Regions from separate parts of the Bacillus sp. z14 (2026) genome, predicted to be linked through region 1. Evidence: predicted binding sites of a transcription regulator. Region 1 holds the regulator's gene; each other region holds the start of a gene.
What was found. Region 1 encodes LexA, which represses DNA repair genes until DNA is damaged. Its sites were predicted from a motif close to CGAACATATGTTCG; they were not measured.
Positions count from the first base shown of each region.

Region 1 (5,480 bases):
ATGATGTATACCAGGATGATTCTGTTTTTGACGAATATATTTATCAAAATCTGATTGATACCTTTGTTTACGAAACGATATACCCATTTATAGTATCAGAATTGCCGAATCAGATCATAAACCAATATGAACATTTGTTTAAAGGGTCGATTAATCATAAGCTGATCAGGCAATTGATTGGGGCTAATATTAGTGAATTTCAATGGGAATATGAAAGTGAAATAGAGCAGGAATTGATTGAGGACCTTATAGATGTTCGAAACCATCCGGATGAATTTGATATACAAATGCCGTTATACCATACTCAGCACAAAGAGAGAATTGAAAAAAGAGAACAGAAATTAGAAGAGCTGAGGAAACAGGAAGAAATAAAACAAAAGAAACTGGATGATATTTTTGGAGTTGAATACAAAACAACCGTTTATAGTAACACTAAATATATTCTGCATATAGGAGAAACAAATACCGGTAAAACCTATCAGGCGTTAAATAGATTAAGGGAAGCTGCATCAGGTATATACCTGGCACCTTTAAGGCTATTGGCACTTGAAGTATATGAAACGCTTAAAAACAACGGGATTGCCTGTGCATTAAAGACAGGTGAAGAAGAAAAGGATATTGCAAATGCCACGCATTATTCCTGCACAATTGAAATGTTTACCGAGAAAGATGAATTCGATGTCATGGTTATAGACGAAGCGCAAATGATCGCAGATAAAGATCGTGGGTTTTCTTGGTTTAGAGCTATTAATAAAGCGCGTGCTCGGGAAGTTCACATCATAGGCAGTCACAACTCTAAAAGGATGATTTTGAATCTGCTTCAGGGAAATGATATAGAAATTCATGAATACAAACGGGATATACCGCTTATTGTAGAGAAAAAACCTTTTAAGATTGAACATGCCAAGGCAGGGGATGCTTTGATTGTATTTTCTCGAAATAAAGTGCTTCAAACCGCTTCAAAGCTGGAGAGAAACGGCCATAAAGTAAGTGTAATCTATGGAAGTATGCCTCCTGAGACAAGAGCTAAACAAATTCAGAGGTTCATTAACAGGGAGACGCGAGTGATTGTATCTACAGATGCTATCGGGATGGGGCTCAATCTACCGATTAGGCGGGTCGTTTTTCTCGAAAATGATAAATTTGATGGCACGAGAAGGCGTTTATTGACCTCTCAGGAAGTAAAGCAGTTAGCAGGACGTGCCGGCCGTAAAGGTATATATAATGAAGGGAGAGTTGCATTTACTGATCAAATTGGTTTAATGAAAAGGTTGTTGAATGGTGAAGACCGGCCAATCAGTACATTTACAATAGCTCCTACACAGGGTGTATTTGAACGCTTTAAACGTTATCACTCCAGCTTTGATCAATTCTTTGAATTATGGGATGAATTTAAAAATCCTGCCGGAACAACAAAAGCACCGCTTAATCAGGAAAAAGCTTTATATCATTTAATTCGCCATGAACAAATAGAAGGACGAATGTCGATAACTGATTTATACGGTTTTCTGCATTTACCTTTTTCAGCGAATGAGGAGAGCCTCGTTAATCAATGGCTCTATAATATGAAAGCCATTGTGGATCGAAGAGAATTGAGAGAGCCTTTAATAAAGAAAGATTCCTTGGATGAACTTGAATTATCTTATAAATCAGTAGGATTGCATTTATTGTTTTTGTATAAATTAGATCGAAGAAGTGAAACGGTCTATTGGGAGCGAGTAAGAGAAGAAATCAGTTCAGATGCACATAATCAGTTAAGAAAAGGGGTTAAAAAATATCAAACAAAGTGTCGGTCATGCAATAAGCCGTTAAGCTGGAATTATCCATTTGCTATTTGCCAGTCGTGTTATGAAGAGAGTAAACGATCAAGATACTATTACAAAGGATGGGATATATAGGACCTTCAAGCTTGCAATCAAAATGGTTGCAAGCTTTTTTGTATCACATAATAATATTATGTAAACAACGAGATAAATAAAAGTATTAATCTATTTATAAAATGGAATATGCCAATCTTAAATGCATATGTTTAATAGAGAAAATAGAGATAATAGATTTTAAACACAAAAGTAGAACCGGCTGAAAGCCGGTCCCAACGTTCTTATTGAATATTTCTGTATAACCCGATCACTTTGCCAAGGATGCTGACATTTTGTAGAATGATAGGCTCGAGCATAGAATTTTCAGGCTGCAGACGGAAATGAGTATCTTCTTTAAAGAAACGTTTAACGGTAGCTTCATCATCTTCAGTCATGGCTACGACAATTTCACCGTTGTTTGCTGTATGCTGCTGGCGAACAATTACATAGTCACCGTTAAGTATTCCAGCTTCAATCATACTGTCGCCCATAATTTCTAGCATAAACACATTTTCATCGGCAGGAGCCATATGCTCAGGCAGAGGGAAGTATTCTTCTATATTTTCGATAGCTGTAATAGGCTGCCCTGCAGTTACTTTCCCGATTAATGGTACATTAACTGAATTTGTTTTTGGAATATGGTCATGTGGATCCATATCCAGGATTTCAATAGCACGTGGTTTGGTAGGATCTCGTCTGATGAGTCCTTTGCTTTCCAATCGCGCTAAGTGACCATGAACCGTGGAACTAGAAGCCAGTCCGACTGCTTCGCCAATTTCTCGAACGGAAGGCGGATAGCCCTTCGTTTTTACTTCTTCTTTAATATATAGCAAAATATCCTGTTGCCGTTTGGATAATTTAGTAGTCATCTCCCGCACCTCTTTTAGCTTTTCTTGTTTTTAGTATATCATTTCCTGTTTAACAGTACAAACATAAGTTCGTTTTTTGTATTGACACAAAACGTTTGTTCGGTTTATACTTGATTTATATTAAACGAACATACATTCGATGGGGGTTTATTTATGAAAAAATTATGGACTTCTTATAATTATTCCATCTTGTTTTTTATCGGTCTTTTCTTATTAATAACTACAATGATAGTAACAAATATTGAAGCACCAAAAGACGATTATCAACAAATCACGGTTAAAAAAGGAGATACAGTTTGGGATATGGCTGAACGTTTTGACGGCAGCGAAATGACACAGACTGAATTTGTCTCTTGGGTTCAGGAACATAATGACTTGCACATTAATCATTTAAAGGAAGGGCAAACGATTGTGATTCCTGTAAAGAAAATGAACGAAAATACAGAAATGCTACACTTAGCAGATTCTGATAAATAACTATATAATCAGTAAGGTCGGGAATGTTTCCCGGCCTTATCTATATGTAAAGAAGAATGGTGAGAGAAAATGAAGGTTGGAATTTATTGCAGAGTCAGCACAGATAAAAGTTCACAGGAAACATCACTGGAAAGGCAGGAGCAGGAGTTAACAAGACTGGCTGCCATAAAGGGGTTCGAGGTGGTAATAATCGAGAAAGAACAAGCCAGTGGATATGATTTAGAACGAGAAGGCATTCTAATCTTGCTGGAAAAAATGAAAAATAGAGAAATCGAGGGTCTCTTGATTCAGGATGAAACAAGACTGGGCAGAGGAAATGCCAAGATTGCTCTATTACATTGCATCTATAAAGAAGGGGTTAAATTATATACGGTTACTCATAATGGTGAGCTTGAGGTTTCTGAAACAGATGCCATGCTTTTGCAAATCATCAGTATAGTAGAGGAATATCAGCGAAAATTACAAAACAGTAAAATCAGAAGAGGGATGAAACGAGCAATTGAAAATGGATATAAACCACAAAGAAATTTAGCAAATCAACATCTTGGAGGCGGAAGAGAAAGGTCAGAGGTACCTTTACAGGAGGTTATTGAGCTGCGTATTAAAGGATTAACATTTGCTGAAATTACGGAGAATTTAAACAGAAAAGGCTATGATCTCTCAAAAGCCACCATTCATCGAAGATATTCAGAATATATGAAAAAGAATACTAATCAATAGTTCATTCTTGAAAATTACGCAGTTTTTCTATACGATGACAATATCTACTTATATTTTATATAGAAGGAGCAATACCATGCTGCCAATGCATAAAATTAAAAGAATTAATGAATTATCTAAGAAATCAAAAACAGTTGGCCTTACAAAAGAAGAAGCCACTGAACAATCTCTTCTGAGGAAAGAGTATTTGGAAACCTTTCGTACCTCAATGAGAAATACGGTTGAAGGTTTGACAATTATCGATCCAGAAGGTAAGGATGTCACACCTGAAAAAATAAAAAAATTACGTAATAATAAATTACATTAAGGGTATAGCATAATAGGTTAGACTCCAAAAAAATATCTTAAGGAGTGACGATTTTGTAGCATTTACCAACAAAGTCTTGTCAACCTGTTTATACTTCATTAATATAAATTAGAAGGTTAATCTGAAAGGATGTAGGCAATGTTCACAGAAAAAGATAATTTATCTATCACAGCTATTCGTACTCTTTCAATCGATGCAATTGAAAAAGCTAATTCAGGTCATCCTGGTATGCCAATGGGAGCTGCTCCTATGGCTTATACTCTTTGGACCAAATTCATGAACCATAATCCAAAAAATCCGGATTGGTTTAACCGTGATCGTTTTGTATTATCAGCAGGACATGGTTCCATGCTTTTATACAGCTTATTGCACTTATCAGGTTATGGCCTTGATATGGAAGAAATTAAGAATTTCAGACAATGGGGCAGTAAAACACCTGGACATCCTGAATATGGACATACAAAAGGCGTAGAAGCTACAACCGGACCACTTGGCCAAGGTATTGCGATGGCAGTCGGTATGGCAATGGCGGAACGTCATTTGGCGGCAGTCTACAATAAAGATAACTTTGATGTTGTAGATCATTTTACATACAGCATTTGCGGAGATGGAGATTTAATGGAAGGGGTATCAGCTGAAGCTGCTTCTCTTGCTGCCCATTTAAAATTGGGACGTTTAGTAGTCCTTTATGATTCCAATGATATCTCTCTTGACGGCGAATTAAATATGAGCTTCTCTGAAAGTGTTGCTGAGCGTTTTAAAGCTTACGGATGGCAATACATTCGCGTAGAAGACGGTAATGATCTGAATGAAATTGCTAAAGCGCTTGAAGAGGCAAAAACAGATCTTGACCGTCCAACTATGATTGAAGTAAAAACAGTTATCGGATACGGTGCTCCAAATAAATCCGGTAAATCTGCTGTTCATGGTGCTCCGCTTGGCGAAGACGAAATGAAATTGACTAAAGAATATTACAAATGGACATTCGAAGAAGATTTTTATGTACCACAGGAAGTTTATGACACATTCGAAGAAACTGTTGTAAAAGCTGGTGCTAAAAAAGAAGAAGAATGGAACCAATTATTTGAAAGCTATAAAAACGAATACCCTGAACTTGCTGCTCAACTAGAAACAGCAATCAAAGGCGAATTACCTGAAGGCTGGGATAAGGATATTCCTGTTTATGAAGCAGGAAAAGCCGTTGCTACACGTAATTCAGGCGGAGAAGTATTAAATGCAATCGCTAAA
Region 1 is NZ_JBZFQK010000009.1:17,033-22,512, reverse strand. Features, by position in the region: gene AC4G3O_RS17955 (helicase-related protein) at 1-1,898, shown strand, start outside; gene lexA (transcriptional repressor LexA) at 2,102-2,728, opposite strand; gene yneA (cell division suppressor protein YneA) at 2,882-3,205, shown strand; gene AC4G3O_RS17940 (YneB family resolvase-like protein) at 3,275-3,925, shown strand; gene AC4G3O_RS17935 (DUF896 domain-containing protein) at 4,002-4,232, shown strand; gene tkt (transketolase) at 4,371-5,480, shown strand, end outside.

Region 2 (5,480 bases), on a different contig from region 1:
TTCTTCCATTTGGGGAACAAAAGGCGGTCCCAATCGCAGTGCATATATTTCCTCTAAGCATGCAGTTATTGGTTTTTCAAAGGCATTGGGAGAAGAATTGAAACCTTTTGGCATACGCGTTAATGCAGTTTGCCCCGGTCCGGTAGACTCACAAATGACGGATGCATTGGGGACTAACATTGATAAAACAGGCTGGCTGCAGCCGATTGATATTGCTCATGTTATAGCTGATTTAGCACTGCCAAAAAGCAAAGCTATTACCGCTACTTCGGTTGAGGCTTTTGGTGCCGGAACGCCTGTCGGTATAGCAAAATAAATAATAAAGGGGATAGGATCATGAAAGAATTTACTTATGCTTACACGCAACAAACGATTACATTGGAACTAGCCAAAGCTATGCTTGAAAAAGCAGAGGAAAAGGGAAGAGAACTGGGAATGAAATTTGCGATTTCTATTGTTGATAAAGCAGGTAATTTAAAAGCATTTTCAGCAATGGATGGAGCACCTGTATTGGCATTGGAGATTTCTCAAAACAAGGCATTTTCAGCTGCAGCATACAATCGTGCAACCCATGAGTGGTATGATCGCTTAAAAGATGATCCACCTTTAATGACAGGTTTAGTACATACCAATCGCCTGGTCGTTTTTGGCGGCGGTTATCCAATTCACGTTAATGGTGAGTGTGTAGGCGGAATAGGCGTCAGCGGCGGTCACTATACGCATGATATGCAGCTTTGTGAGGCAGGATTAAGTGTAGTCGAGGCAGTAAAGGAAGTGTAGCTTTTTGAATCAGTTTGATTTGATTATTGTTGGTGCTGGCATGGCAGGTCTTTGTGCAGCTGTTGAGGCATCAGAGCGAGGTGCCAATGTTGTCATTTTCGAAAAGCAGGCAGACATCGGTGGCAGTTCATTGCTTAGCGGTTGTTTTATGGCGTTTGCTGAAACAGAACTTCAAAGTAAGCTTGGCATAAGTGATACTACCGAGAGTTTGATGAATGATTTGTATGTTGTCGGTCAATTTAAAAATGATAAAAATCTGGTTCAGGCATATGGGAAACATCAGCTTTCCACTTATAACTGGTTAGTTTCACATGGAGTAATATTTCAAAATTGTCAGGCCGTAAGTGGCCATTCAAGCCCTCGGGGGCATAGGATCATTCCTGATCAGGCCATTCAAACACTGAAAAACCATGCTTTGAATAATGGTGTTTCACTGCATGTTAATAGTCCTGTCGTACGTTTGCTAACTGAGCAACAAAAAGTAGTGGGTGTACTTTATCAACAAAATGGCGAGCAAAAGGAATGCTATACATCTAAAGGGGTCGCTTTAACCGCAGGTGGATTCTCACAAAGTGAAGATTTATTAGGAGCCTTTGCACCACAGCTTGAACACACAATCAGGTTAGGTGGAGAAGGGAACCATGGAGATGGCATTAAATTAGCAGCTTCCGTAGGTGCCTGGTTAGAGGATTTTCCATACTTAAAAGGAACATACGGCTTTCATCCGAGTTCTACTAATCAAAAGAAACGGCAGGCTCATGCCTTTTATAAAGGCGGCATCATTGTGAATGAACAGGGGAAACGATTTGTTAATGAGTCGATTTCCTACAAATTATTGGGTGATGCTGCATTGCAGCAGCCTAATCAACATACATTTCAAGTTTGGGATCAAACGGTTATGGATCAGGGTGTCGAACATGATGCGCTATATGATTTTCAATTATTGTTTAATGAAGGCTTAATTATCCAGGCTGAGACACTTGAGGAATTGGCCGAAAAAACAGGTCTCCCAAGTCAATCTCTTCACCAAACGATTGACTCATATAATAGGCATCTTATTACCAGTGATGACCCATTCGGTCGTAACACATTGACCCATACATTTGGTAAGCCACCCCCGATTCAAACCGGTCCTTTTTACGCAATGGAAACAGTGACTGCTATGCTCGCTACATATGCAGGAGTTCGTGTAAACGAGGATGCAGAAGTTTTAAATCCGTTCGGCGACCCAATTAAAGGATTATATGCAGCCGGAGAAATGGTGGGTGGCTTCCATGGAGCGGGTTATATGACAGGGAGCTCGCTCGGAAAGGCAGCTATTTTTGGACGTATTGCTGCTGAACAAGCCCTTCGAATAAAGGAAGAGGAGGTAGCGCAATGAAAATTTGGCATCAAAGCTTAACTTCCATTGAAGACATACCTGAATATCGTGATGCGGTCATACAGCATGTATCCAAAATTGCTCGACCAGATGTTGATGTCGTCTTACATGGAATGACAAAGGAGACTTATCCTGCTCAATACCCGGGGCACTATATTACCTACAACTATCTGCAAAGCCTGCATAAAGAGCAATTTATTCGAAACACATTGATTGCTGAAAGGGCAGGGTATGATGCTGTTTTTATAGCTACCATACCGGATGTCGGCTTGATTGAGGCTCGTTCATTAGTGGACATCCCGGTTATTGGCTACGGCCAGGCATCCATGCATATTGCCTCAATGCTTGGAACAAGAATAGGCATCGTGAATTTTTTAGCTCCACTGGCAGATCAGTTACGTTTTAATGCGAAGCAATATGGTCTTGAACAAAAATTGGGCCCGATTATTCAGGCGGATATTGGATTTTATGATATTTTGGAAGGATTTAAAAATCCTGAGCCGATTTTGGAGAAATTTAAAGCTGCCGCAAAAACAGCTATTGCCGAAGGGGCAGATGTCATTATTCCTGGAGAAGGTCCGATGAATATATTTTTAGCAACCCACGGTATTCATCATATTGAAGATGTCCCGATTATCGATTCATTCGGCTCGGCCATTAAAATGTGTGAATCACTTGTCGATTTGCAGAAAATTAGTGGTATGACGACTACGCGAAAAGGGTATTATCATGCAAAACCACCCGAAGAGATTGTTGAAAAACTGCGTGACTATTATCAGTTGCAAGCTATAACCAAGGAAATGGATTTTGGATTATCCGTGCGTGAGTTTGCTGCTAATTAATACAATTGAGCATGATTATATTGATAGAATATAGCATAAAAGGTCTTTCCTAAGTTTTTGGAAAGACCTTTTGCGTACATTATTTTGTTGGAGCTGCTTCTTTTACAGACGCTACTCTAAATGTAGTTTGTTGGCTTCCTAACATAGGAGAGTCCTGTTTAGCTTCATCCGGTTTGCCTTCCGGACGTTTGTGCGCTTTTTTGAAGGAGTCGCTGTTTTTCCAGGCAAGGAAGCTTTCTTCATCCTCCCAGTACATATTGACGCTCATCTCATCATATTCTGTCAGGCCCTCTGTAAGTAAAACCTCTACTTTAACAAATCCTTTAAATTTATCTAATTCGTTACCGGAAGTGAAACGGCCTGCCATTTTTTCTGCGAAACCTGGTTTGGTTTTAATTTTGTTTTGAACAACAATCATGTGATCATTCTCCTTTTATTTTTATTTTTCTGGAAAATATATCAGATTACTTCTTTGAAAATCACTCTTACACTGCTATTATATATCTTTTTCGAAGATTTTGAATTCATTATGCTTTAGGATTTGCTAATCATGGCTCTATCATATTTTTTCTATATGATTGAAAAGCATTGCATGATGAAATAACCAACATAGTTCGTTCATCCTTCTATATAACCCTTCAAATAGATTAGTAATCAATTTTTCTATTATTTTTTGCAAAAAGATCTTAAATTAAGAGTTTTCGAGACTTACGAGTCAAAATTTGAGTGACTAAATGACTGTATAAGCTAGATTAGTCTAGTAATCCAGCCGATTTTCGCAGGAATTGAGCGGAAATTGATATTAATTGAGCGGAATTCCATATAATCGAGCGGAAATGGAGTGGAATTGAGCGATTTTCGTAATAATTGAACGAAACTCAACATAATTGCTCTAATTTACTTATTTATGGGCGAATTGAAAAGGGAAAAGTGAAAATACTAGTAGATGAATGCATTTGGACGACTATTTTAAAACGTTTTCGTTAAATTACTTGATGAATATGTCCGTTGTCTTAAAGTATTTGCACGCTTCCATGCTCTTATACATAAATTGTAAATAATTTTCCATTGAATACGAACGTATATTCGCTTATCATTAAGAATATAATAAAGACGAACATACATTCTATTTAAAAGAAGGTTTTAACATGATTGATTACAGTACTTTACCGCATCATTATGTTATGTGCGTGGATATGAAAAGTTTTTTTGCCAGCTGTTCAGCGGTGATGATGGGACTGGATCCGCTTGAATGTTATTTGGCTGTGGTGAGTGACACGGAACGGAGCGGCAGTGTGGTGCTGGCTTCATCTCCCAAAATGAAGAAAGAGTTTGGCATTAAGACAGGCTCGAGATTGTTTGAGATTCCGGATGATCCGCGCATTATAAAGGTTAATCCTAATATGGCTACGTATTTGCGTATCTCTACTGAAATCAGCCGTTTATTCAATCGATATGTACCTAAAAGCGCAATTCATACGTACAGTGTGGATGAAAGCTTCTTAAAGGTGGATGGGACCACTCGTCTATGGGGAGATATCGTAGAAATTGCTGAAAAAATCCAGGATGAAATTGATCGGGAATTCCAGCTTCCATGCGCGATTGGAATCGGTCCGAATATGCTGCTTGCTAAGCTGTGTCTTGATTTGGAGGCCAAGAAAAAAGGAATCTCCCAATGGACCTATGAGGATGTACCAGAAAAATTATGGCCCTTATCCCCCTTGAGCGAAATGTGGGGAATCGGAAAGCCGATGGAAAAGAAGCTGAATGGAATGGGGATTTTTTCAATCGGTCAATTGGCGCGTTATGATCTGGCGACGCTTGAAAAGAAGTTTGGCATTATGGGCAATCAATTGTATCACCATGCCTGGGGTGTTGATTTATCGGATATCGGTGCTCCGATTATGGAAGGGCAAATCAGCTTTGGAAAAGGCCAGGTTTTACTGCGTGATTATAAAAAGCCTGAGGAAATCAAGCATGTTATTCTGGAAATGAGTGAGGAAGTAGCAAGAAGAACACGTGCAAGCGGGATGGCGGGCAGAACCGTCAGCTTGGGGATTTATTATAGCCAGGATGAATTTGGAGGTGGATTTCATCGCTCTATGACAAGAGAAACACCGACCAATATTACGATGGATATTTATGAAATGTGTTTAACCTTGTTTGAACGGTTTTATACAGGCAAAACAGTTAGGAAAATTTCTATTACACTTTCGAATGTTATCCCCGATCGAGAGATGCAAATCAGTCTATTTGACCAGGATAGCTGGCGCAAACGCGAACTTGGCTTTGTGATGGATCGAATGCGTAAAAAATTTGGATCGAATGCGATTTTACGTGCCGTGTCGTATACAGAGGCAGGAACGGCCAAGCATCGAAGTACGTTGGTTGGAGGACATAGAGCATAACAGACAAGTGAAATGGAGGCTGCAGGGAATGATTCGAGATCGCGGAAAAATAAAATGGACATCAATGAT
Region 2 is NZ_JBZFQK010000001.1:693,847-699,326, reverse strand. Features, by position in the region: gene AC4G3O_RS03325 (SDR family NAD(P)-dependent oxidoreductase) at 1-316, shown strand, start outside; gene AC4G3O_RS03320 (GlcG/HbpS family heme-binding protein) at 337-780, shown strand; gene AC4G3O_RS03315 (FAD-dependent oxidoreductase) at 785-2,161, shown strand; gene AC4G3O_RS03310 (aspartate/glutamate racemase family protein) at 2,158-3,003, shown strand; gene AC4G3O_RS03305 (heme oxygenase) at 3,083-3,421, opposite strand; gene AC4G3O_RS03300 (Y-family DNA polymerase) at 4,152-5,411, shown strand; gene AC4G3O_RS03295 (YolD-like family protein) at 5,440-5,480, shown strand, end outside.
Region 2: AC4G3O_RS03300 (Y-family DNA polymerase) is a predicted target of LexA. The motif match lies at 4,079-4,092, and genes of this name have one in related genera.

Region 3 (5,480 bases), on a different contig from region 1:
TGAGTGTATAGATATATAAGTATACCTATAGCTGCGGTAATGATTAAAAATGATAGGAGGGCTATTTTTTTCTTCATTCTTCACCTGCTTAGTAAATTTTTCTAAATATGAGTACATATTTTTAATATATTCCTACATGTATATTGACACTTTTTAGATTAAAATGCAAAATAAGGTATTTTTATGGTTTCATATGACTGATAATTTTATACTAAATTATCCGATTGTTTAATCCTATTAGGTAATCAGTCGATAGAGGTCGAGCTTTGTTGTTTGAATATGAGATGAAGACTTCGGAAGAGAATATTGCTTTTGTATTCTTTTTAGCAAAAATAAAAAAGACTGTTTTTGGACCACTAATCGTGATTCCAAAAACAGTCTTATATCATCGTTTAAACAAATTAACCTTAGGTTCTGTTTTATTAATAATACGTTTGATATTAGCGCGATGGCGATAGAAGATAAATCCTGCCAGGAAGATAATTAGGATTAACATGGAAGGATCTCCGCTAAACATGGCATAAATAAGTGCCACAACTGCAATCAACATAGAAGATAAGGACACGATTTTAGTTAGGTATAAGAATACAAAAAAGCATGCAACTAGAATCACAAATAAAAGTGGATCGTATCCGAGCAAAATACCTCCGGATGTAGCTACAGCTTTACCGCCTCTGAATCCGGCAAATATAGGGTACATATGGCCAATAACTGCCAATAAGCCACATATCAACGGAATAGCAATCCAACTTGGCCATTGGTCAGCTTGTATATTAAATATGTATGGCAATAAGGTGGCCATAGTACCTTTTAAGATATCTATAGTTGTAACGATAATTCCGGCTTTTTTCCCAAGTGTCCGGAATGTATTGGTTCCTCCTAAGTTTCCACTGCCATGCTCACGTATATCAGTGTTATAAAAAACTTTTCCTATAATTAAGCCTGAAGGTATTGAACCTAGCAGATAGGCCAATATAAACAAAAAATATAACATATAAACAGTTCCTTTCTTACACTACTGGTTAATATATTTTAACATGTACCTGCAAAAAGAAAATAAAAAAATTATTTTTATTAACTTCCCTATTCTGCGCTGACCGTTTATTCTATAATAGCCTATGGGTATACATAAGGATAAATTTTATTATTGAAAGGGGCTATATTCATGATAGAAAATCCAAGCAGAGATGAAATTGGTCTCCTCTTAAAAAAAGCGAAACGAATAGCTGTCGTTGGTCTTTCTGATAATCCGGAACGGACATCTTACATGGTATCTAAGGCCATGCAGGATAATGGATATGAAATTATCCCGGTCAATCCTACAGTGGATAGTGTTTTGGGTGTAAAGGCGGTTGCGACATTGAAGGATATTGAGGGGCATGTGGATATTGTCAATGTTTTTCGCCGATCTGAATATGTGATGGATCTGGCTAAGGAATTTTTGGAAATCGACGCCGATATATTTTGGACACAGCTGGGAGTTATTGATGAAGAGGCCTTCCAAATGCTAAAGGACAAGGATTACACCGTCATTATGGACCGTTGCATAAAAGTGGAGCATGCATTAACTAAATAATAAAAAATGGCCACCAATTGCTCGTAAATAGCTCATTGGTGGTTTTATAATGTTGTAGGTAATAAAAACTAATAGTTGTAAAAACACCGAAGATGATACCATAATTAAGATACAGGGACTTATTTTATTTGTTTTTTACAGGGACTGGAAGCCGGGATGTCTCGTATACATAACCTTTATCTAAACTTTATTTGCGAAACGAAAAATAATCTGTAAAAATAGAGCAATAGAGCTTTAGTGTGCTGTTTATACTATCAAGAACATTTGTTCTTGTTTAAGAATATGTATATAATAGAAGTTGTAACGTAAAGAGAGGGGTACATAAGTGGCAAAAAATATAAAACCTATTGACTATAACGAAGATGCCATCCAGGTACTTGAAGGATTAGAAGCTGTCCGTAAACGACCGGGAATGTATATCGGAAGCACAGACACACGAGGCCTGCATCATCTCGTTTATGAAATCGTTGATAACTCCGTGGACGAAGTATTGGCCGGACATGGGGACGAAATTATTGTAAAAATTCATAAAGATAATAGCATCAGTGTAATGGATAAAGGTAGAGGGATGCCTACTGGAATGCATAAAATGGGTAAACCGACTCCGGAGGTTATTCTAACCATCCTTCATGCAGGAGGAAAATTTGGTCAGGGTGGCTATAAGACGAGCGGTGGTTTACATGGGGTTGGTGCATCGGTCGTAAATGCTTTATCAGAATGGCTTGTTGTTACCATTAAGCGTGATGGTTTTATTTATGAACAGCGTTTTGAAAATGGCGGAAAACCTGTAACGACTTTAGAGAAAATTGGTAAAACCAACCAAACTGGAACAACCATTCATTTTAAACCGGATGAGAGTATTTTCTCTACCATTGTTTACAATCGTGAAACCTTAAGTGAACGCTTACGCGAATCTGCCTTTTTATTAAAAGGTTTAAAAATTGAATTACATGACTTACGTACGGATGAAAAAGATGTTTATTATTATGAGAATGGGATTGAGGCATTTGTTTCTTACCTAAATGAAGAAAAAGATACATTGCATCCTGTTGTAAGCTTTGAGGGGACTCATTCTGATATTGAGGTTGATTTTGCTTTTCAATTTAATGATGGATATTCGGAAAATATTTTATCATTCGTCAATAATGTCAGAACAAAAGATGGCGGAACTCATGAAGTAGGAATGAAAACTGCTGTTACACGTGCCTTTAATGAGTATGCACGTAAATCCGGTTTGCTGAAAGAAAAGGACAAAAACCTGGATGGTTCAGATATCCGCGAAGGATTGGCTGCTATCATTTCTGTAAGAATTCCAGAAGAATTATTACAATTTGAAGGACAGACAAAAAGTAAACTTGGTACCAGTGATGCCCGTTCTGCGGTAGATTCTGTTATATCTGAAAAATTATCTTATTATTTAATGGAAAATGCCGATATTGCGACATCCTTGGTCCGTAAGTCGATTAAAGCGGCTCAGGCCAGAGAAGCAGCCCGAAAAGCAAGAGAAGATGCACGCAGCGGTAAAAAACGCAAGAAATCGGAAGCGTTGCTTTCAGGAAAACTTACACCGGCGCAGTCCCGCAATCCATTGAAGAATGAACTATACCTCGTCGAAGGAGATTCTGCCGGAGGGTCTGCCAAACAAGGGCGTGATCGAAGGTTCCAGGCTGTTTTGCCTTTACGCGGTAAAGTTATTAATACAGAAAAAGCTAAGCTTGAAGATATTTTTAAAAATGAAGAAATAAACACAATTATTCATGCTGTCGGTGGTGGAGTAGGATCCGATTTCTCCATCGAGGATATCAATTATGATAAAGTCGTCATTATGACCGATGCTGATACGGATGGCGCCCATATCCAAGTATTATTGCTTACCTTCTTTTATCGTTATATGAAACCATTAATTGAACATGGTAAAGTATTCATCGCCTTACCTCCTTTATATAAAGTTAGTAAAGGAAGCGGTAAAAGAGAAGTTATAGAATATGCTTGGGATGATGATGAATTAGAAGGTACCATTAAAAAGGTTGGAAAAGGATACATGCTTCAGCGATACAAAGGTCTTGGAGAGATGAACGCAGACCAGCTATGGGAGACGACTATGGATCCAGAACAACGTACCTTGATCCGTGTATGCATTGATGATGCGGCACGGGCAGAGAGACGGATTACCACATTAATGGGTGATAAAGTAGAACCAAGGCGTAAGTGGATTGAAGCCAATGTTGCTTTTGGTTTAGAAGAAGATGGAAATATTTTAGAAAATGAGAACTTAACGGTTGCTGGTGAGGAGGAAGTATTATGACAGCAGAGAAATACCGCGATCTCCCTCTTGAGGATGTGATTGGCGACCGCTTCGGCCGATACAGTAAATATATTATTCAAGACAGGGCATTACCGGACGCACGAGATGGATTAAAGCCGGTTCAACGAAGAATCCTTTATGCCATGCATTCGGATGGTAATACCAATGACAAACCATATAGAAAGTCAGCCAAGACAGTCGGTCTGGTCATCGGTAACTTCCATCCTCACGGTGACTCATCTGTTTATGAAGCCATGGTCAGAATGAGCCAGGACTGGAAGCTTCGCCGTGAATTAATTCAGATGCATGGGAATAACGGAAGTATTGATGGGGATCCTCCGGCAGCCATGCGTTATACGGAGGCACGTTTATCCTCTATTGCAGGCCAGCTTTTACGAGATATCGAGAAGAAAACAGTCGATTTTGTACCAAACTTTGATGATACAGCTGAAGAGCCGATTGTGCTGCCGGCTAAATTTCCAAATTTGCTTGTAAATGGTTCAACTGGAATCTCAGCTGGTTACGCCACTGAGATTCCGCCACATAATCTTGGAGAGATTGTTGATGCTACCATCATGAGAATCGATAATCCGGATTGTACAGTTGATGAGCTAATGACTGCTGTAAAAGGACCTGATTTCCCTACAGGTGGGATCATTCAAGGGGCAGATGGAATTAAAAAGGCGTACGAAACAGGTAAAGGCAAAATTGTCATTCGAAGTAAAACGGCGATTGAGTCTTTACGCGGTGGCAGACAGCAAATTACGATAACTGAGCTTCCCTTTGATGTAAACAAAGCTAATCTTGTTAAAAAAATTGATGAATTGCGCCTTGATCGTAAACTTGAGGGTATCTCTGAAGTAAGAGATGAGACCGACCGTACAGGTTTACGGATTGTCATTGAGTTAAAAAAAGAAGTAGACTCTAATGTTATTCTTCAATATTTATTTAAAAATACAGATTTGCAAATTACATATAATTTCAATATGGTTGCCATTCATAAGAAACGTCCGCAGCTTATGGGCATAAAAGCAATGCTGGATGCCTATATTGATCATCGCCGTGAAGTGATAACAAGGCGCTCTGAATTTGATTTGGCAAAAGCTCGTGATCGTCAGCATATTGTTGAGGGACTTATCAAAATGATTTCCATTCTTGATAAAGTAATCGCAACAATCCGTGCGTCTCTGGATAAAAAAGATGCAAAAGAAAACCTAATAAAGGAATATACATTTACAGAGGCACAAGCAGAAGCGATTGTTTCCCTTCAGCTCTACCGATTAACGAATACGGATATTACGGCATTGGAAAACGAAGCTGAAGAACTACGTAAAAAAATTGAAGAGCTGACAACTATCCTTGGCAGTGACAAGAAGTTAATGGCAGTTATTAAAAAAGAACTAAAAGAAGTTAAAAAGGATTTTTCAGATTCACGTAGATCTCTAATAGAAGCTGAAATTCAAGACATTAAGATTAATCTTGAAGTTCTGATTCCAAGCGAAGATGTTATTGTTACGGTCACAAAAGAAGGGTATATAAAACGGACAAGCTTACGATCTTATACTGCTTCAGGCGGCCAGGATTATGGAATGAAGGAAG
Region 3 is NZ_JBZFQK010000001.1:24,010-29,489, forward strand. Features, by position in the region: gene AC4G3O_RS00120 (CapA family protein) at 1-77, opposite strand, end outside; gene plsY (glycerol-3-phosphate 1-O-acyltransferase PlsY) at 386-994, opposite strand; gene AC4G3O_RS00130 (CoA-binding protein) at 1,166-1,576, shown strand; gene parE (DNA topoisomerase IV subunit B) at 1,914-3,881, shown strand; gene parC (DNA topoisomerase IV subunit A) at 3,875-5,480, shown strand, end outside.
Region 3: parE (DNA topoisomerase IV subunit B) is a predicted target of LexA. The motif match lies at 1,834-1,847, and genes of this name have one in related genera.

Region 4 (5,480 bases), on a different contig from region 1:
GGGGAGATTTCTTTTTAATGCTTCATCTTGAATACGACGTAATGTTTGGTTAATCGAGTTAATTATTAGTGGTGTTTCAACTAGTGTATCTGAAGAAATGACATATACTTTTTTATGGAGCTCTTCTTTAGGCATTTCACTTAATGCTTCGAATACAAGTTGTACAACCACAGTGGAATCTTTACCACCACTATAACCAACCACCCATGGTCGGTTGTCTTCTTTATATGCTATTTTAATTTTTTCTTTTATTTCATCTACTAAAGGGGCTTGCTTCGATAATAGATTACTGATAATTCCTTTATTCAAAATTAAACGCCTCCTTTAAAAAATTTATTTTCTAAGTTTTGTTCTGATTCTAATAGAGTGAGTCCAATTAATTGTTTAATTTTATTTGCGGTTAGTTGTACAGTTGAAGAGTTCTTTTGGATTCTTCCATTTTGATTAAAGGCTCGGCCCAACCAATCTGTTGTATTACTTCGGTTCCAGTCAATACTGGAGAGTTTTTTCAAATATAAAGACCATTCTTCCTGACATTCGTTTCGTAAGTACTTACCAACTAATCCAACAGCTTCTATAAATACTCCGTGTCCTACGATGAAATTTGCCCGTAATTCACGAGGGGATAATTCTTTATTGTAGACCATTTTCCATTCGAGAATAGAGTCGCATAATACATTCCAAAACTCTCTTAAAAAAACTTCATCTTCATCATTTATTTGCTCACCTTTTGTTTTCCCTAGCAACCTAAGATTTGTATTAAAAATGTGGTTTAGTGCCAGTATTTTTGGAGAGTTTTTAGATAATGAAACTCTTTCTTTGTCAGTATATCGATTCAATAAGGGAGTGGAAACAATAATATCTTTTGTAAGCAATGCTAACTGATCGCGATGATCGTATAAAATTCCTATGGACGATGTCGTGTTCACTGCGTGTCGATTTAAGTCAGAAAACATCTGTTGAGATTTTTTTAAACCATCATCATGGAAAAATACAACGGAAATCGTTTCATTTCCTAACTCAGGCGAAATTTTCAGTGCTTCCTCGATCGCTGCTCTTCTATGTTGACCATCATTAATCAGGAAGCGAGCATCTAAAGCAATCCTTAATTGACCTAAATCTTTAGAAGAAGCTTCCTTATTAAATGGTATGAACTTAATTGCGCCATCAATAGAAGCTGTAATAGAAGAAAAAACATAGTCAGTTTGATTTTCTACTATATAGTTTGTCATTTCTGGTATTCTAGCTTTATTTAAAATTCGTTGCGATCGATGCTCCGGTGGAATTTCCTCTTCATCAAAAAGAAAGATCTTTGGGATGATTCGTAGAGGGCACATTGCAACAAAATATTCTTTACCTGCTTGTACACCACGAATGGCAGGGAAATTATATGTAAATGTAGTATCCATTGTAATCACTCCTAATTACGTACGTAATAATAGATTTTAATTATATACAATATGATAAAAAAATACAATTCTAACGAACGTTTATTCGATCATAATTAGAAAAGGCAGAATTTAGGAATTTAATTATGACATATGTCCTGTTATATTAAAGATACAACCCTTTTTGTGATAAAATGTAACCTGAAAGTACTTACGCTATATGGAGTTGATTTAACAAATGAGTTCGAATGAAACATATTTTTTGAGTTTCCTAGAAAAAATAAATCCTGTAGCTGCTCAAAATGCGAAGAAAATGGAAGAATTAATATTCAATGATGCAAGCAGTGCAATCATGAAAGCTCGCATTTTTGCTGAGGAAATTGTTAACGAGGTTATTAAGTACGAATCCATAGAAGTTTACCATTTAACTTCCTTATATGAAAAGATCTTATATCTTTCCCGAGAAGGGTATATTGATCCAAAAATCCAAAAATCATTTGATGCTATTCGTTTTTCAGGAAATAAGGCTGCCCATGATGGGCAATTTGACGATATAACGGTAGCTTTTAGGCTCCACAAAGAAATGTATAATATCGCATTATGGTTTTGTGAAGTATATATAGTTGATGAAATTGAAATTCCTGCGTATACACCACCTAAGCCAAAAGAAAAAGAAGACATTAAAGATATAGTTACTAAACAAATTTTAGAACTTATTGGCAGTGGGCAGATAAGTCCTAATCCTAGTCCTATAATCTCTGAAGAGAAAGAGAAAGAGGATCAAGTAAAAGAAGAAAAGTCCATTTTAGTCAAAGACCTGCCAAGTAATGAAAGTTACTTATTGAGAGAACTTAGAAGATTAAAAGATTCTTCCCAAGAAGCAATTGAGAATGCTGACCAGTTCAGTTCCTTTAAAAACTATTTGCATGTCGATCGAAGAATTCAACTGGATTTAGAACATATTTTGCAACGCCAAATAGACGGTGAAAAGGGAAATTTAATATTGTTATGCGGCAGTGTTGGGGATGGAAAATCTCACCTTTTAGCTTATTTAAAAGAGAATAAGCCGAAGTTAATAGAAGGCTACACGATTTTCAATGATGCTACTGAAAGTTTCTCACCTTCTAAAAACGCGATGGAAACATTGGAAGAGCTATTGCAGAATTTTTCAGATCAGAAAATTAATGAATCAAACGATCGAGTTATATTGGCTATTAATATGGGTGTATTGCATAATTTTGTCCATTTAGAGCATAAAACGTTCACCTATAAAAAATTAAAGCAATTTGTCGAAATGAGTGGTCTTTTTACACAAAATATCACAACAATGTATAGCGAAGATCTTTTTGATTTATTAAGCTTTGGGGACTATCATGCCTATGAATTAACTGAGGAAGGACCTAAGTCTTCTTTCTATTCTTCATTATTGGCTAAGATATTCAATCCTGTACAAGAGAATCCGTTTCACTTAGCTGTTTTGGAAGACGAAAAGAACGATGTGCATACTATGGCACATGAGAATTTTATGCTTTTTCGCAACCCTACAGTCCAAAAGCAAATTGTTAATCTCCTGATTCAAACACTTGTGAAAAATAAACTCGTCATATCTGCGCGTGCTTTTCTGAATTTTGTAGCTGATATTATTATTCCTGACGATCTAAATGCACCAAAAATGATGAATGAATTTGATCGATTACAAGCTTCATTACCTAGTCTTTTATTTAATAGAAGAGAACGATCGTCAATTTTGTTTGTGATGAACAAATTAGATCCTATCCATAATCGGTCTAGTGATATCGATCAGCTAGTCATAAAATTGCACACTTTAAATGATTGGAAGAACATTATTAAAGAAAATGTACTGGGGGAAATCGCTAACAATTGGCTTAGTCCGTTTTATGATAAAACGGATATCAGTGATACCTCTTATAATACATTTTACGAATCATTCATACGTTTAACTTATTTAACGAATGAGGATTTTGCTAATAAGGTAGTGGATGATGGCTATGTTTCTTTTATGAAGCATCTTTATTATTTTAATGTTCTTAATCGAAAACAAGTTGTCGAGTTCTATAGAGAAATGGAAAATGCTATTTTTAAGTGGAAGGGTAGTCCAAAGAAAGGCTATATTTACTTAAAAAAACCAACTGAAAAGTGTCATTTAGCACAAGCATTGGAGCTGAAACCGACTATTTCTCATTTAAAGACAAGTACAAGAGAAGTATTGGAAGCATTTAAAACAAGCATTATAGTTGCTTATAATAATGGGGATGAGTCAGAGAATCTTTATTTAGAGATAGATTATATGTTGTATTCATTATTGAGAAAGGTCCAAGAAGGATACCGCCCTAATAAAAATGATGAGGAAGATGCTATCCGATTTGTTGAGTTTATTGATAAGCTTATGAATTTTGGAGAAAAAAAGAAGGAATTGCTTGTTTTCTTTCCGAAAGATGATCGTTTTTACAAAATCAAACGTGGTGCTTTCAACGCTTTTACATTTGAAAGGGAGTAATGAAAATTGGTTCAATTGTTAGAAAGAGATTACCTAATTAATCAGTTGGAAAAAAGGAAACAACATGATAAAGGCAAAGTAGTAGACGTTTTACCTTTCCCATCATCTAAAAGAACTAGGGTAATACGTAATCACTTTCACGCTGCATTAGGAGAATATATTCGTAACATCTCAGATTTTAAATATAACCAATCTATGCTAATTAATAAGGAACTGGTTACAAGCACGGAAGGAAATCAACTAAGCGAGTTTATTGCTGAAGATATACTCTTTGGGCAAGATGATGACCAACATGATTTTGTCCGCTTTATCAATGCATACTTATTTGATAAAGAAAAGATTAATCCTATTCATCCGTATTTTTTTAATTTAATTGAAATGTCAACAGATCATAACAATGAGTTAAGAAACTATGGACAGTTTATGAATAATATACTCGTCAGAAATCGAGAAGAGATTAAGGAGATTTTTATTAGTAAAGATTCAGATGACATATTAACTGAACTGATATTGAGTAAATTGGAAGATTTGAACATTCAAGGAACAAGTAAAAAATCAACTAAACATTATCAACCTTTATTACAATCATTCACCAATCTATACCAAGAGGATATGCTTTATTTAAGCAAGTATAAAGATTATTTTTTAACAGCCTTTCCAGTGTTGACTCATTATTATGTATTCATGTATATTTGCCAGCTTTTATTAAAGTTTGACCAATATACAGAAGCAGATTATGAGCGAGTTCGTCCACTCTATTTTGCTTTAGACTGGGAGGTCTTAAGTAAAAGAAGGAAAGCAGCAAGTGATCTAGAGGGATTTAAATATATTAAAGAAAATCATATCAACCTTTTTCCGCACATCCATACAATCTCTCACCTTAGCCATTGTGTCTTTAATGAAGGACAGGAAGAAAAAGAATTTATTCCGTACGGCAGACTGTATGAGTTGATTAAAAACAAGGGTGAAGAGTTTGAGGCGGAATTTTTAAAAGAGCTTAAATTATGGATTCAACAGTATACTGATTGGGCAGATGTGAATATTGTAGATAATTCCAATACTATTCCTGAAGCTTTTCAAGTATTATTCCAATGTTTAAAAGCAGGTATGAGTACAGGTGTTTGTAAGAAATATGGAGAGAACCTCGAAGATTTAGGTGCATCTTTTCTTAAAACCAGGGGTAGCAATGGACAAGTCTTAAATATTAAACATGATTTTTTGCTATTAATGACAGCAGTATGTGTCAAGGAACAAAGAATGCCGTTAAACGAATTATTTAATGAACTGGAAAGAAGAGGCATAGCTTTTGACAGATATTCCAAAAAGGAAATTATAGTGTTATTTGATAATCATAATATTATTGAGAAAAAAAGTGATAGTGGTGATGCTCAGTATGTCAAACCAATTTTATAGTTATATAGCAGAATTGTTAGTAACATATTTTAAAAGAGAAAAGATAAAAGCGGGGGATCGTTTTTATTTGCAATTGGATCATGATAAGGACGTTTGTGATTTAGTCCAAGCTTTAGAAGCGATAGAAGGAACAAGAATATTCAAGTATAAGCATGAGCGAG
Region 4 is NZ_JBZFQK010000001.1:772,959-778,438, reverse strand. Features, by position in the region: gene dndC (DNA phosphorothioation system sulfurtransferase DndC) at 1-309, opposite strand, end outside; gene dndB (DNA sulfur modification protein DndB) at 312-1,409, opposite strand; gene dptF (DNA phosphorothioation-dependent restriction protein DptF) at 1,627-3,906, shown strand; gene dptG (DNA phosphorothioation-dependent restriction protein DptG) at 3,922-5,319, shown strand; gene dptH (DNA phosphorothioation-dependent restriction protein DptH) at 5,300-5,480, shown strand, end outside.
Region 4: dndB (DNA sulfur modification protein DndB) is a predicted target of LexA. The motif match lies at 1,484-1,497, and genes of this name have one in related genera.